4 regions of the Pseudarthrobacter sp. CCNWLW207 genome follow, and region 1 is predicted to be linked to each of the others. Evidence: riboswitches for the same ligand, from Rfam matches in the RefSeq annotation. Region 1 holds a riboswitch; each other region holds the start of a gene.
The links. A riboswitch is a leader RNA that binds a small molecule or an ion and turns the genes downstream of it on or off. The one in region 1 is predicted to bind thiamine pyrophosphate.
Positions count from the first base shown of each region.

Region 2: another riboswitch for thiamine pyrophosphate. It lies ahead of thiC (phosphomethylpyrimidine synthase ThiC); the one in region 1 lies ahead of V9L17_RS14930 (ECF transporter S component).
Region 3: another riboswitch for thiamine pyrophosphate. It lies ahead of thiO (glycine oxidase ThiO); the one in region 1 lies ahead of V9L17_RS14930 (ECF transporter S component).
Region 4: another riboswitch for thiamine pyrophosphate. It lies ahead of V9L17_RS17765 (bifunctional hydroxymethylpyrimidine kinase/phosphomethylpyrimidine kinase); the one in region 1 lies ahead of V9L17_RS14930 (ECF transporter S component).

Region 1 is NZ_JBBCBS010000008.1:54,391-57,800, forward strand. It holds gene V9L17_RS14920 (hypothetical protein) at 1-598, opposite strand, end outside; gene V9L17_RS14925 (heme-degrading domain-containing protein) at 749-1,291, opposite strand; TPP riboswitch at 1,365-1,507, shown strand; gene V9L17_RS14930 (ECF transporter S component) at 1,572-2,192, shown strand; gene V9L17_RS14935 (ABC transporter ATP-binding protein) at 2,192-3,410, shown strand, end outside.
Region 2 is NZ_JBBCBS010000009.1:18,802-22,211, reverse strand. It holds gene V9L17_RS15750 (alpha/beta hydrolase) at 1-47, shown strand, start outside; gene thiC (phosphomethylpyrimidine synthase ThiC) at 52-1,863, opposite strand; TPP riboswitch at 1,858-1,965, opposite strand; gene V9L17_RS15740 (amidohydrolase family protein) at 2,041-3,123, shown strand; gene V9L17_RS15735 (VOC family protein) at 3,230-3,410, shown strand, end outside.
Region 3 is NZ_JBBCBS010000003.1:297,662-301,071, reverse strand. It holds gene thiS (sulfur carrier protein ThiS) at 1-84, opposite strand, end outside; gene thiO (glycine oxidase ThiO) at 81-1,406, opposite strand; TPP riboswitch at 1,399-1,517, opposite strand; gene thiE (thiamine phosphate synthase) at 1,545-2,297, shown strand; gene V9L17_RS07105 (RNB domain-containing ribonuclease) at 2,361-3,410, shown strand, end outside.
Region 4 is NZ_JBBCBS010000012.1:16,882-20,291, forward strand. It holds gene rplU (50S ribosomal protein L21) at 1-13, opposite strand, end outside; gene V9L17_RS17765 (bifunctional hydroxymethylpyrimidine kinase/phosphomethylpyrimidine kinase) at 286-1,860, opposite strand; TPP riboswitch at 1,843-1,939, opposite strand; gene V9L17_RS17770 (Rne/Rng family ribonuclease) at 2,072-3,410, opposite strand, start outside.

The DNA.
Region 1 (3,410 bases):
GGAGGGCCGCGGACTCCACGATCAGGCCGATCTGGTCCCGGTCCGGATGGCAGGCCGTGATGACCTTGACGGGATGGCCCCGGAGGCTGAACGTGCTGGTGACCGTCCCGGTCCAGAGGTCCAGGGTCTGGACGGGGTCGACGACGTCTGCCCCGGTGAGCGGCCGAGGCGCCCCGGCCCCGGCCCGATCCGTCCACGCGAACCCGATCCGGCCCAGGTCCAGGCGGTGCGGGTTCGCCCGCAGCCAGGTCTCGGCGCGGGACGCCTTAGTCTCCCGGCCTTCCACGATGTCGCCCACCATGTCCAGGTAAGGGACCGGGCCCCGCGCGGAATCGTACAGAACCGTGGAACTGGCCAGGCTGTACTCCTCGGACGCGGGGATGGAGTGCCAGCCCCATTGGGACTGCGAGCCGAGCAGCGTGCCGGGCGGCCCTCCTACGGGGTACTCGGCCGGGAGGCTCTGGAGCCCGGTGAGGTCTACCGTGAAGCAGAACTCGCCGTTGCCCACGGAAACCGGGCTGCGGGGATCAAGGCTCCGCTGCTCCACGTTGTGCCGGCGGACCAGGGCTTGACGGTCGATGGTGTGCTGGCTGCTCAAATGCCCGCCCTCCTGAAGGCTGCCGGATTTGACGGCGGCTTCCACGGCTGCGCCAGTGAGAAAACGCTTACCGGATCGACTTCATCCTCGTGTCGTCAGGGGGAGCGTGTCAACTTCGGGAGTGTCAGGAAGCCCAGCCCAGGGGCACGCTTACTCGGCCCGCATGGACCCCAGGATTTCGCGCAGGGCCTCCACCACGAGGTCGTGGTCCTGCTGCTGAGGCAGCCCGGAAACGGTGACAGTGGCTACAGCACCCACCCCGGCCACGTACACCGGGAAGGAGCCGCCGTGTGGCGCGTAGGTGGACTCGTCGAACCAGCCGTGGTCCTCGATCCGGCCGCCGTGCAGCCTGCCGCGGAGTCCCACCAGCAATGACGGGATCTCATACCGGGCGGCGGTACGCTGCTTGGCCCGGATCCAGTGCTCGTTGTCCGGGGTGGCGCCATCCAAGGCCACGTGGAAGAGCACTTGTTCGCCCTTGGTAATGTCGATCGCGATGGGAAGCCGCCGCGTCTTCCCCAGCTCCACCAGGAGCAACCCCAGATTGAGGGAATCGTCCTTGGTGAAATGCGGAAACTGCAGCTCGGTGATCTCGGCCTCGATCCGGTCAATCAGGGCCTCGAGCAGGCCTGATGGCTGGGGCAGCCTTGAGTCGGGATTGAACGCAGTCACAGTCGGGTTGTTGGCAGTCATGGCCCACAATCTACCGCCCCAGCGGTGTAAACTGGACCACGCCCATCAGGGCAGAATATTCAAAGACCAGCTTTATTAACGACAGGGGAGCGCCGCCGTCGGGCATCACTGGCATTGCCAGGGAACCGCAGGTGGGCGCTGAGAGTGCGGGACAGCCGCAGACCCTCGAACCTGATCCGGTTAGTACCGGCGCAAGGGAGTCGAGTTCTCGAAGTGTGCGGTAACCGGCGGCAAGCCGACCGCCGGAACACTTTCCCCTCCTGTTCCTCAGGAGGATCACATGAGCACTGCAGCAATCAAAAAGACCGGCTACACCTGGCGCATCGTTGACATCGTGGTGGCCGCCCTCATCGCCATCGCCGGCGGCGTGATCTTCTGGGCGTGGTCCCAGGGCGCCGCCGCGGTTTCGCCGCCCATGAACGCCGTCTACCCGCCGCTGACCGGCCTCATCGCCGGCGGCTGGATGATCCCCGCCGTGCTGGGCATGCTGATCATCCGCAAGCCGGGCGCCGCGCTCTTCTGCGAAACGGTGGCCGCCATGGGTGAACTGATCATGGGCTCGCCGTACGGCGCCTCCGTGCTGTTTTCCGGCTTCGTCCAGGGCCTGGGTGCCGAGATCATCTTCGCCATCTTCGTCTACAAGAAGTTCAACCTGCCCGTCGCCCTGCTGGCCGGCGCTGCGGCCGGGCTGTTCTGCGGCCTGAACGACTCCTTCGCCCCCTGGGGCTGGAACATCGCCTACGCCGCCGGTGACAAGCTCGCGTACATCGTATTTACCGCCATCTCGGGCGCGATCATCGCCGGCGCGCTGTCCTGGATCGCCACGCGCGGCCTGGCCAGGACCGGTGTGCTGAGCTCCTTCGCGTCCCGCAAGGCTGCGTCGGAGCCCGCCTTCTCCTAATGCCCGCAGCCTACGACGACGGCACAGCCGCTGCGATGCGGCCCGCCGCCGTCACTGCCCGCGGTTGGGGGTGGCGGCACGCCGGCCGGTCCCGGCCTGCGGTCCACGCCCTGGACCTGGACATCAAGCCCGGGGAGCGTGTGCTCCTGCTGGGCCCGTCAGGGGCGGGCAAATCCACGCTGCTCCACGCCCTCGCGGGGGTGCTGGGGGATATGAACGACGACGGCGAAGCGGGCGATTCCGACGAATCCGGTTCGCTGCGGATCGACGGCGCGTCCCCCCGTGAGCGGCGCGGCCGCGCCGGGCTGGTGCAGCAGGATCCCGAAACGCAGGTGGTCCTCTCCCGGCTCGGCGACGACGTCGCCTTCGGCGCCGAGAACCTCGCCGTGCCGCGCGATGCGATCTGGGCGCGCGTGCACGAGGCGCTTGACGACGTCGGGCTCTCCCACCTGCCGCTGGACCACCCGACGTCGGCCCTTTCCGGCGGGCAGAAGCAGCGCCTGGCGCTCGCCGGCATCCTGGCCATGCGGCCCGGGCTGATCCTCTTGGACGAGCCCACGGCCAACCTGGACCCCACCGGGGTCCTCGAGGTCCGCGACGCCGTCGGACGCTGCCTGGACAAGACCGGGGCCACGCTGGTTGTGGTGGAGCACCGCGTGTCCGTCTGGAAGGACCTCGTGGACAGGATCGTGGTGCTGCAGCCAGGCTCCGCAACCGATCCCGCAGTGCTGCTGGACGGGCCGCCGGACCAGGTCCTCGCCGAGGCGAGGGACATGCTGATTGCTGCCGGTGTGTGGGTCCCCGGCTTTGTTCCGGCCACGCGGAACCGGACTTCCGGCGGCTCCGGGGACCTGTTGCTGGCGGCCGAGGACCTTGCCGTTTCGCGGGAGCGGCCTCGCCGCCGCCGCTTCAAAGCGATCCCTCCGGTTCCGGTCCAGCAGGGCATCTCGGCGCAAGTTCGCGCCGGGCAGGCGCTCACCATCACAGGTCCGAACGGTGCGGGAAAATCCACATTCGCGCTGACCCTGGCCGGCCTGCTGGCACCCGTAGGGGGAAACGTTTCGGCCACCGTGGACCTGAGCCAGGGCGCAGGCATCGACCCCTACAAATGGAAGGCGGACCAGCTGATCGCCCGCATCGGAACCGTCTTCCAGGAGCCAGAGCACCAGTTTGTCACGGGCAATGTCCTGGACGAGCTGATGTTCGGCCCCAGGCATC
Region 2 (3,410 bases), on a different contig from region 1:
CGTTCGTGGGCGACGTCAGCCGCGGCCGGTCAGCCCGGGCCTCCTGACGCGTTAGCGCGAAGGCACCTCCAGGTCAGGCAGGTAAACCTTCCCGCCTGCCGCGAGGAACTCCTCGCTCTTTTCTCGCATCCCGGCCGCCATCTCCGCCAGCGCTGCCTGGGATTCAGCCGAGCCATACTCATCCCGGATGTCCTGGCTGATCCTCATGGAGCAGAACTTGGGGCCGCACATGGAACAGAAGTGGGCGGTTTTGGCCGGCTCGGCGGGCAGCGTTTCGTCATGGAAGGCTTCCGCAGTGACCGGGTCCAGGGACAGTGCGAATTGGTCCCGCCAGCGGAACTCGAACCGCGCCTTTGACAGGGCGTCGTCCCGCTCGTGGGCGCCGGGGTGGCCCTTGGCCAGGTCGGCGGCGTGGGCCGCGATCTTGTAGGTGATCACACCCGTCTTCACATCGTCCTTGTTGGGCAGGCCGAGGTGCTCCTTAGGCGTGACGTAGCAGAGCATGGCGGTGCCGTAGCGGGCGATCTCGGTGGCCCCGATGGCGGAGGTGATGTGGTCGTAGCCGGGTGCTATGTCCGTGACCAGCGGTCCGAGGGTGTAGAACGGGGCCCCCTTGCAGAGCTCCTGCTGGCGTTCCACATTCTCCCGGACGAGGTGGAACGGTACGTGGCCGGGTCCTTCCACCATCACCTGCACGTCGAATTCCCAGGCGCGCTGCGTCAGTTCAGCCAGCGTATCCAGCTCGGCGAACTGGGCGGCATCGTTGGCGTCCGCCGTCGCTCCCGGGCGCAGCCCGTCGCCGAGGGAGAAAGCGACGTCGTACTTGGCGAAAATTTCGCACAGCTCGTCGAAGTGGGTGTACAGGAAGTTCTCCTGGTGATGCGCGAGGCACCAGCCGGCCATGATGGAACCGCCACGGGAAACGATGCCGGTGACACGGTTGGCCGTCAGCGGCACGTAGCGCAGCAGCACTCCGGCGTGGATGGTCATGTAGTCCACGCCCTGCTCGCACTGCTCAATCACGGTGTCGCGGAAGATCTCCCACGTCAGTTTGTTGGCCTCGCCATTGACCTTCTCCAGCGCCTGGTAGATGGGCACCGTGCCGATGGGGACGGGGGAGTTGCGGATGATCCACTCACGCGTGGTGTGGATGTCATCGCCGGTGGACAGGTCCATCACGGTGTCGGCTCCCCACTGGGTTGCCCACTGCAGTTTGTCCACTTCCTCGGCGATGGAACTTGTCACAGCCGAGTTGCCGATATTGGCGTTGATCTTGACCAGGAAGGCCTTGCCGATGATCATCGGCTCGGATTCCGGGTGGTTGATGTTGTTGGGGATGATGGCGCGGCCTGCCGCCACTTCGCTGCGGACCAGTTCCACGTCACAGTTTTCGCGGAGGGCAACGAACTGCATCTCCGGGGTGATGACACCCTGCTTTGCGTAGTGCATCTGGGTGACTGTCCGGCCGTCGACGGCGCGGCGGGGCACCGGCTGTGCTCCCTTCCACTCTGCGGAGGCTGCGCCGCGGCGTACTGCCGACTTGCCGTCGTCGAGCAGGTTCCGTTCCCGGCCGCTGTAGGGCTCGGTGTCACCACGGGCCGCGATCCATTCCGAGCGGAACGGCTCCAGGCCCACCACCGGATCACTCCCAGGGCCGGCGGTGCGGTAGGTCCGGAAAGGGCCGTTCGCCTCGCCGTTGGGCGATGGTTCCAGCGCAATTTCCGTTACCGGAACCCGGATTCCGGTGGCCTCGTCACTGATGAACGCCAACGAATGGGATTTCAGCGACTGGGTCTCAGTGCCGGCTTTCCCCTTGGCAGTCTCATTTTGGGCAGCGATCAGCCGTGTTTCTGGTGTACTCAATGAATACTCACTTCCTTCGCCGGCATTACCCGGACAGGTTCAACGGTCGCAGGCTGCGTCAGCCTGATCTCAGCCCCTGCAAGGGCTCCCGTGTGGTCTAGATGAAGCTACCACAGGTCCAAGTGGGGAGGATGTGACTTGACAGGCTGACCATCTTCCGCGGATTAGGCTGTTGCCATGGCCGGAATCATCGAATTCAGCGGAACAGTGCTCACCGGACCGAATGAGGAACGGCGGGGCCTCTGGTCCGTGGACGGGCGGCTGACGTTCCGGCGTCCCGGGGCCGCTCCGAACGCGGTACTTGACGGCTGGGTGCTGCCCGGATTCGTTGATGCCCACTGCCACGTAGGCCTGGGTCCCGGCGGCGCTGTCCCGGATGCGATGGCTGAAGAACAGGCCCGCACCGACCGCGACGCAGGCACGCTCCTGGTCCGTGATGCCGGGGCGGCAAGCGACACGCGTTGGCTGCAGCAGCGTCACGACATGCCCAGGCTTGTTCGCGCCGGGCGGCATATTGCCCGGTCCCGGCGCTACCTGCGGGATTTCGCCGTCGAGGTGGAGCCGGACGGCCTGGTGGAGGCCGTGCGGAAGCAGGCGAGGGCCGGTGATGGCTGGGTCAAGCTCGTGGGGGACTGGATTGACCGCGACGCCGGAGACCTCGCACCGTCGTTTCCCGACGCCGTCGTCCGCGATGCCGTGCAGGCGGCGCATGACGAGGGCGCCCGGGTGACCGCGCACTGCTTCGCCGAAGACACCCTTGACCAGATGCTCGACGCCGGCATCGACTGCATCGAGCACGCCACCGGATTGCTGCCCCGGCACGTTCCCCGGCTCGCCGCCCAGGGTGTCCCCATCGTTCCGACGCTGATCAACATCGACACCTTCCCGGACATCGCCCGCCAGGCCGAAGCGAAATTCCCGCGGTACGCCGAGCACATGCACGCGCTGTGGGAACGCAGGTACGAGCGCGTGTACGAAGCCTTCGCAGCGGGTGTGCGAATCTATGCCGGGACAGATGCGGGCAGCGTCATCCGGCACGGACGGATCGCCGACGAAATCCTGGCACTGCACCGGGCAGGCCTCCCTCCTGCGGCGGCCCTGGATGCAGCTTGCTGGGGTGCGCGGACGTGGCTCGGCGCTGAGGGGATCTCCGAGGGTGCCAGCGCCGATGTGGTGTTGTGCGGGGAAGACCCCCGGCGCGTCCCCTCCACTGTCGCCACGCTCCGGCACGTCGTGTTGCGGGGCGAGGTGATCCGCTGACCGCCGAAGATCGCGCATCGTACAGCTGGGAATAAATTGAAGCTTCAAGTAATTTAGAAGAGTAGAGGCCTCCGAGATCCGGCGGCCGTTGGACCGGGAGTTTTCGATGACTGCAGAATCCACCAGCCAGGACCTTCTACCAGCCGAGCTCACCATGGGCACGGTGATGCTGAAGGTCGGCGACATGAAGCTCATGACTGACTACTACCAGCGCGCACTGGGCCTGGACGTGGTGGCCGAACAGGACGGTGGCCTCTACATGGGCCGGCTCGGAAAGCCGCTGGTGC
Region 3 (3,410 bases), on a different contig from region 1:
ACGGCCAGTGACCTGGCTGACCAGAGTGGTAATTGACGCGCCGTCGGACACGCTGTGCTGCGAACCATTGAGGGTGATGTTCATGCTGTTTCCTTGGTGGGTTGGAGGATGGCGGCACGGCGTGTGGAGAATCTGGCCGGACTGAACGGGAGCCAGCGCGGGTCTGTGCGTCCATCCATGAGGTCCCGGCAGATGGCGGCGGCTGCAGGGGTCAACAGCACACCGTGGCGGAAAAAACCCGTCGCCACGATCAGGCCATCCACCGGTCCGGGGTTCCCTGGGAGGTGGACGCGGCCCAGCAATGGAGCGTTATCCGGCGTAGCAGGACGCGCCCGGGCTGTACTTTCCAGCAGTTCCAGCTCGGCGACCGCCGGCACCAGGACCTGGGCATCGCGAAGCAGCTGGTAGACGCCGCCTGCCGAGACGCCGCCAGCCGACGTTCCTGTGCCGTCCTGGCGGCGCTCCGGACTGGATGCTGCCAACGCGTCCTCGCGCTGGGTGGCACCGATGACCACAGTGCCGTCACGCCTTGGAACGATGTAGACGGGAACACCGTGGACCAGTCCGCGGACAGTGGCGGTGACCAGAGGGCGGAGATGCTCCGGGACGCGCAGCCGGAGAATGTCGCCGTGCACGGGGCGCAGCGGCAGCTGGAGTCCATCGGGCAGCCCGGCCAACGACGCCGCTCCGAGCCCGTTGGCCACGATGGTTTCGCTGGCGGTCACCGAGCCCCCACCGGCCAGCCGGACACCGGCGACCCGGCCGTCTTTCCAGGCCAGCGACGACGCACGGTCGGCAACGGCGAATCCGTGTTCGGCTCCTGCGACGGCGGATCCTGAATCCTCCCTGTGGCTGGCCAAAGCCTCCCGCAGGCACGCCACCAGCTTCCGCGGATCCACCTGGTGGTCAGCGGGAATGTCCAGGGCGCAGGAGATCGCGGGGCTCAGGAGGGCTTCGCGGCTGCGGGCCTCGCGCACCGTCAGTGGTTCAACGTCCAGCCCTTGGGCCCGCTGGACTGATCGGAGGTCCATCAGCGCACGGCGGTCGGCCGCGTCCGCGCCGATGGCCAGCGTGGGGGTGGGCAGGTACCCTGCATCGCCGGGAACGTCCCGGGCCAGGTCCGCCGCGAAGGCCGGCCACAGCCGGGACGATTCAAGCATCAGCTCCAGGAGTTCTTCCTCCTGGTAGTGCAACTCACTTACCGGGGCGAGCATGCCTGCCGCAGCCCAGGAGGCGCCGGAACCGGGGGCATCATCGATGACCACCACAGAACGGCCCGAGCGCCTGGCTTCCCAGGCTATGCCGTGCCCGATCACACCCCCGCCGATAACGGCGACGTCAGCAGAGAGGTCGGCGAGAGCGTCATTGGGGGCGCCGGCGGAGGGACTGCCGGTTGGCGGGATCATGTGGTTCCTTCCCTACGCCGGTACTAGCCGGATCAGGTCAAGCGGTCGGCTCTGACGCCCTCTCAGCCCGGCGCTTTATGACAGCTGCCGCGGGCTCCCGCAGTACCTGCCCAGTTTAGAGGAACTACTCTGGTTTCCATGAACGCAGCCCTTCCTGACAGCACTGCCGTCGTCAACAGCACCTTCCTTTCCACCAGCCATGCTGAGGCCCTGGGCGGTGCCCGGCTGTACCTGTGCACGGATGCCCGTAAGGATCGCGGTGACTTCGCCGAGTTTGTTGATGCGGCCTTCGCCGGGGGCGTGGACATCATCCAGCTCCGCGACAAGACGATTGAGGCAGCAGAGGAGCTGGACCTGCTGGCGGTACTGAAGGAGTCCGCCCTGCGCCATGGACGGCTATGGGCGGTCAATGACCGGGCCGACGTCGCGGTGCTCTCAGGTGCCCCGGTGTTCCATATTGGCCAGAAGGACCTGCCGCTGAAGGCTGCACGCACCTTGTTGAACGGCAATGCAGCCATCGGTCTGTCCACCCACACCACCTCACAGATCGACGGCGCGGTCTCGGCCTCGGCCGCCGTCACAGCCGCGCCCACCGGGCTGGACTATTTCTGTGTTGGTCCGGTGTGGGCCACCCCCACCAAGCCCGGCCGGGCCGCCGTCGGGCTCGACCTCCTCAGGTACGCCGCGGGCGCAGTCAAACAGGCGGCGTCCGTGCCCGGCGTGGCAGAGGTACCCTGGTTCGCCATTGGGGGCGTGGACCTGGGCAACGTAGAGCAGGTGGTGGAAGCGGGCGCCCGCCGGATCGTTGTGGTCCGGGCCATCACCGAAGCCGCCGATCCCGCAGAGGCCGCCGCGGCACTGCTTCGGGCCCTGGACGCCGCCGGCTCCTAGGCCTCCGGCCCCAAAGAGGGGATGGCGTGCATAATCAGCGAAAATCGGGCTAACCTGAATTTCGTGTCACATCATCGGCTGGCCCCAAATGTCCACGAGCACACCAATGCCCTCGAGGAGGCACTGAGTGCGCTGCGGACCGAGCTGGAGCTACCGGGCGACTACCCTGCCGACGCCGTCCGAGATGCGGAAGCCGCTGTCTCGTCAAGGCAACTGCCTGATGCCGACCTGACAGGCATTGATTTCCTCACTATTGATCCTGAGTCCTCCACCGATCTAGACCAGGCCCTGTTTATTGAGCGCGCCGGCAGCGGCTATCGGGTCCTCTACGCCATCGCAGATGTACCCGCATTCGTGGTGCCCGGCGGGCCGCTGGACGCCGAGACCCGCCGCCGGGGACAGACGTTCTACGCGCCCGACGGCCGCATCCCGCTTCATCCGGAGGTCATCAGCGAGGGGGCCGGCAGCCTCCTGGCAGGCCAGCTCTGCTCTGCCTTTGTCTGGGACTTCCACCTGGACCAGGCTGCCCAGGTCACGTCTGTTTCGGTCCAAAGGGCACGGGTCCGCAGCCGGGCCAAGCTCAGTTACAAGGGCGCCCAGGCTGAACTCGACGCCGGAACGGCCTCGCCGGTGTTGGAGCTCCTCAAGGAAGTGGGCCTCAAGCGTGTTGAGCTGGAGCGGGAACGCGATGGCGCGAGCCTGAACATGCCTGAGCAGGAGATCGTGCAGCTTCCCGACGGCGGCTATCGGATCGCTGCTGCTCCCCAGCTCCCGGTCGAGGACTGGAACGCCCAGATATCGCTCATGACAGGAATGGCTGCGGCCACCCTGATGCTTGAGGGCAAAGTCGGCATCCTGCGGACCATGCCCGCCCCTGACGAACGGTCCCTGGGGCATTTCCGGCTGCAGACCGAGGTTCTGGGCAAGCCCTGGGACGGGAAAGCGGGCTACGGGGAGTATCTCCGCACGCTTGACCCCACGGATCCGCGGCAACTGGCCATCATGCATTCGGCGGGAATGCTTTTCCGTGGTGCCAGCTACACGGCGTTCGACGGCGAAATCCCCAATGATGCCCGCCAGTCCGCGATCGGAGCCGCCTACGCCCACACCACC
Region 4 (3,410 bases), on a different contig from region 1:
TCGCGTACACCACTTGGGAACTCACTTCTCTCGACGTTTATTACTAGATTTGCGTGCGGAACCTGGGCCTATATTTGGCTGGGCTCTCGCTGTGCCTCAACGCCGTGGGGTCGTAACCCAAGTGTTGGCGTAAGCACCGAAGATCTAGAATACGCTAATTTTGCCTTCGGCCGCAAATGAGGCTGGTTCCGGCGGGCTGTCCGTGATAAGCGCCACAAACGTGCGCACCACTGACAATCCGGAACCGTGCCCGACTATCGTACCGGCTGGATGGGCCGGGGAGCGTCAGGCGTGCAGCCGCGGCGCGTCGAAGAAATCAACTTCGAAACGGCACGACTGGTTGAAAGCGACGACCATGGCAGCACGCTCGTCCTCCGAGCCCCGGCGTCCGGCTTCGTCGGCCAGGGCAATAGCTGCACGGGTGGCCTGCGCGAAGTCCTCGTCGGCGTACGTCCGCAGCCACTCGGCGTACGGGTGGTCCGCCGGGGCGCCCGCGGCAAGGAATTGCGCGTGGAGGGTCTGTCCGACTTCGGCGTAGAGCCAGAAGCAGGGCAGGACCGCTGCCACCAGCACCGCGTAACTGCCCGATGCGGAGGCGGCCAGCAGGTGGTCCACATACGACTTCGTGACAGGACCGAGGACGGGCTCCACGGTTCGCGTACTGAGCCAGGTCCGATGCAGCTCCGATTCAACCTCCAGGCATTGCTGGGCTGATCGGGCCCAAAACAGCTGTGCGGCTTCGGTGGGGGCCAAGGCGCTGGCCCGTGCCAGCACCCTTGAGTACCCATTGAGGTAGATGGCATCCTGGGCCAGGTAGTAGGCGAACTGCTTTTCGGGCAGGCTTCCTGCCACGAGGTTCCGGATGAACTCGAGCTCATAGATGGCGGCGAGGTCTGCGGTGGCCTCCGCACGGAGGAGCTCGGCGAAGCCGCCCTCGCCGAGCGGGGACGGGTCCAGGACAGGCCCTGTGGCCGCCTGCAGGTGGTGGAAGTGGTGGACGGGACCGTTTCCCGCACCGACGTCCAGGCCGTTCGAGGACTCCAGGGCACCTGCCAGCCAGGGCTTGACGTGCCGCAGTGAGGCCTCCCAGTCCCCCAGCCGGGCCTGTGCCGTTGCCATGGCCGACGAGAGCGAGCAGCCCGTCCCGTGGCTGTTCCGGGTGGGGATCCTGTCCCCCGGAACCTCCACAATTTCCTGGGCAAGCAGTCCGCCGGTATTGACGAGGGCATCCGGGCAGGCGGCGCCGTCGAGATGTCCCCCCTTCACCAGGATGGTGGAGCCGGTGTCCGCCGCCAACCGCCGGCCCTGTTCCAGCGCTTCTGCCCAGGAGCCGGCCTGGGCCTCTCCGAGCAGCATGGCCAGTTCAGCGAGATTGGGCGTGATCAGGTCCGCCAGCGGGAGCAGTCCGCGGAGGGCAGCCTCGGCAGACGCCTGCAGGAGCCTGTCGCCGCTGGTAGCCACCATGACGGGGTCAAGGACTACGACGCCGGGACGCACCTTTTCGAGCCAGCTGCGGACCGCGGCCACCACCTCGGCATCGCCCAGCATGCCGATTTTGACGGCATCAATGGTGATGTCATCGCTCACGGCTTCCAACTGCTGGACCAGGAAGGCGGCCGGCGGCACGTGCACCGCGCGGACGCCCTGAGTGTTCTGCGCTGTCAGCGCGGTGATCGCGGCCATCCCGTAGCCGCCGTGGGCTGCGATGCTTTTCAGGTCGGCCTGGATGCCGGCGCCGCCGGACGGGTCGGACCCTGCGATGGACAGCACCCGCGGAACGTCCCGGAGGACCGGGGCCGGCGCTGCCGGGCTGAGTACAGGTGCCGGGGGCAGGACAGTAGTTGAAGACAAGGAAGACATCCCTTCGCCGGTGCTAGCCGGACAGGTTCAACGGGTGTGGATCTCAGCCGGCCCTTGCGCGGCACCCCGTGTCGGTAACCAAGCCTAGCGTTTCAGTGCCCGGCCCGGTGTCAAATGGCCTGGTCACATGAAGCCGTTAACGCGCGATGCCCGGACGCGCCCCTGCGAAGGGTCGTGTCCGGGCATCCTGGCTGATGTCCTTTGCGGAGGATCAGAGCTCGGAAGCAGGTACTCCTACCCCGAGGATGATTGGCGCCTCTGCCTGTTTCTTGTCGCCTGCGGCGGTTGTGGCCGGCTCAGGCGCCTTGGCCGCGTGGGAGTGGCCGCCGGCTGCTGCGTGCGTTGCCTCGTGGTGTTCTACCGAGGTTGCGTTTGCCGCGCCCTGGGCCCGGCTGGCGCTGCGGTTGCGGCGGGGCCTGCGGGTACGGGACTGCTCAGCGGTGTGGTCTGAGTAATCCTTCTCCTCTACCGCAGCACGCGGCACGTCGGTGCTTGGCTGCGGGGCAGCCTGCGCAGGCTCCGGAGCGGCAACGGGGGGCTCGCCGAGGTGCGCGAAGGCTTCCGCGAGCCTGTCGAGCGTCAGGGCCGGCTGCTGCGGCTGGTCTGCCGCGTGCTCCACGAACGGCAGCGCCACCTGTTCCCCGCCGAAAGTGAGCACGGCAGCAGGACGTCCGGACGCGTCGGCGTCATGCTGACGGGCTGTTGCCGGTGCCTGGCCTGTTGGTGCCTGGCCTGTTACTGCCGGGGCGCCGTGGGCCTGCTCCGTCGTCGTCCGTGCTGCCGCTGCAGGGCTTCCGGCCGCCGCGGCTCCAGCAGCGTGGGCTACCTCGTCGTCGTGCAGGTGCGCTGCGTGCGCCGCCGCGGCGATGTTGGCCAGGGCCAGCCTGGTGGCCTCAGCCTTGGCGTGCCGCTCGGCGTCGCTGGGATCCGGGTGGACCGTGTGGATCTGGACCGGTGCGGACGGTGCCGCCTCCAAGGGAACGCCTCCGCGTCCACGGCGCCGCTTGCGGTCGCCACGTGCGCCGGGCTGGCTGTCGGCCCGCTGGCTTTCCGGGCGCTGGTCGGGCCGCGGGGTGTCCGTGCGGTGAGTGTCCGTACGCTGCACGTGGTGCTCGGCAGCCACCGTGTTGGCGCGACGGTGCTCCACGGGATCGTCGTGGGTGACCACGCCGCGGCCGGCACAGGTTTCGCACTGCTCGCCGAAGACTTCCAGCAGCCCGGTGCCCATGCGCTTGCGCGTCATCTGAACGAGCCCCAGCGACGTTACTTCTGCCACCTGGTGCTTGGTGCGGTCGCGGCCCAGGCATTCCACCATGCGGCGCAGGACGAGGTCGCGGTTGGATTCCAGGACCATGTCGATGAAGTCGATGACGATAATGCCGCCGATGTCGCGGAGCCGCAACTGGCGTACAACTTCTTCGGCAGCTTCGAGGTTGTTCTTGGTGACCGTTTCCTCGAGGTTGCCGCCGCTGCCGGTGAACTTGCCGGTGTTGACGTCCACCACGGTCATGGCTTCGGTTCGGTCGATGACCAGCGAACCGCCAGAGGGC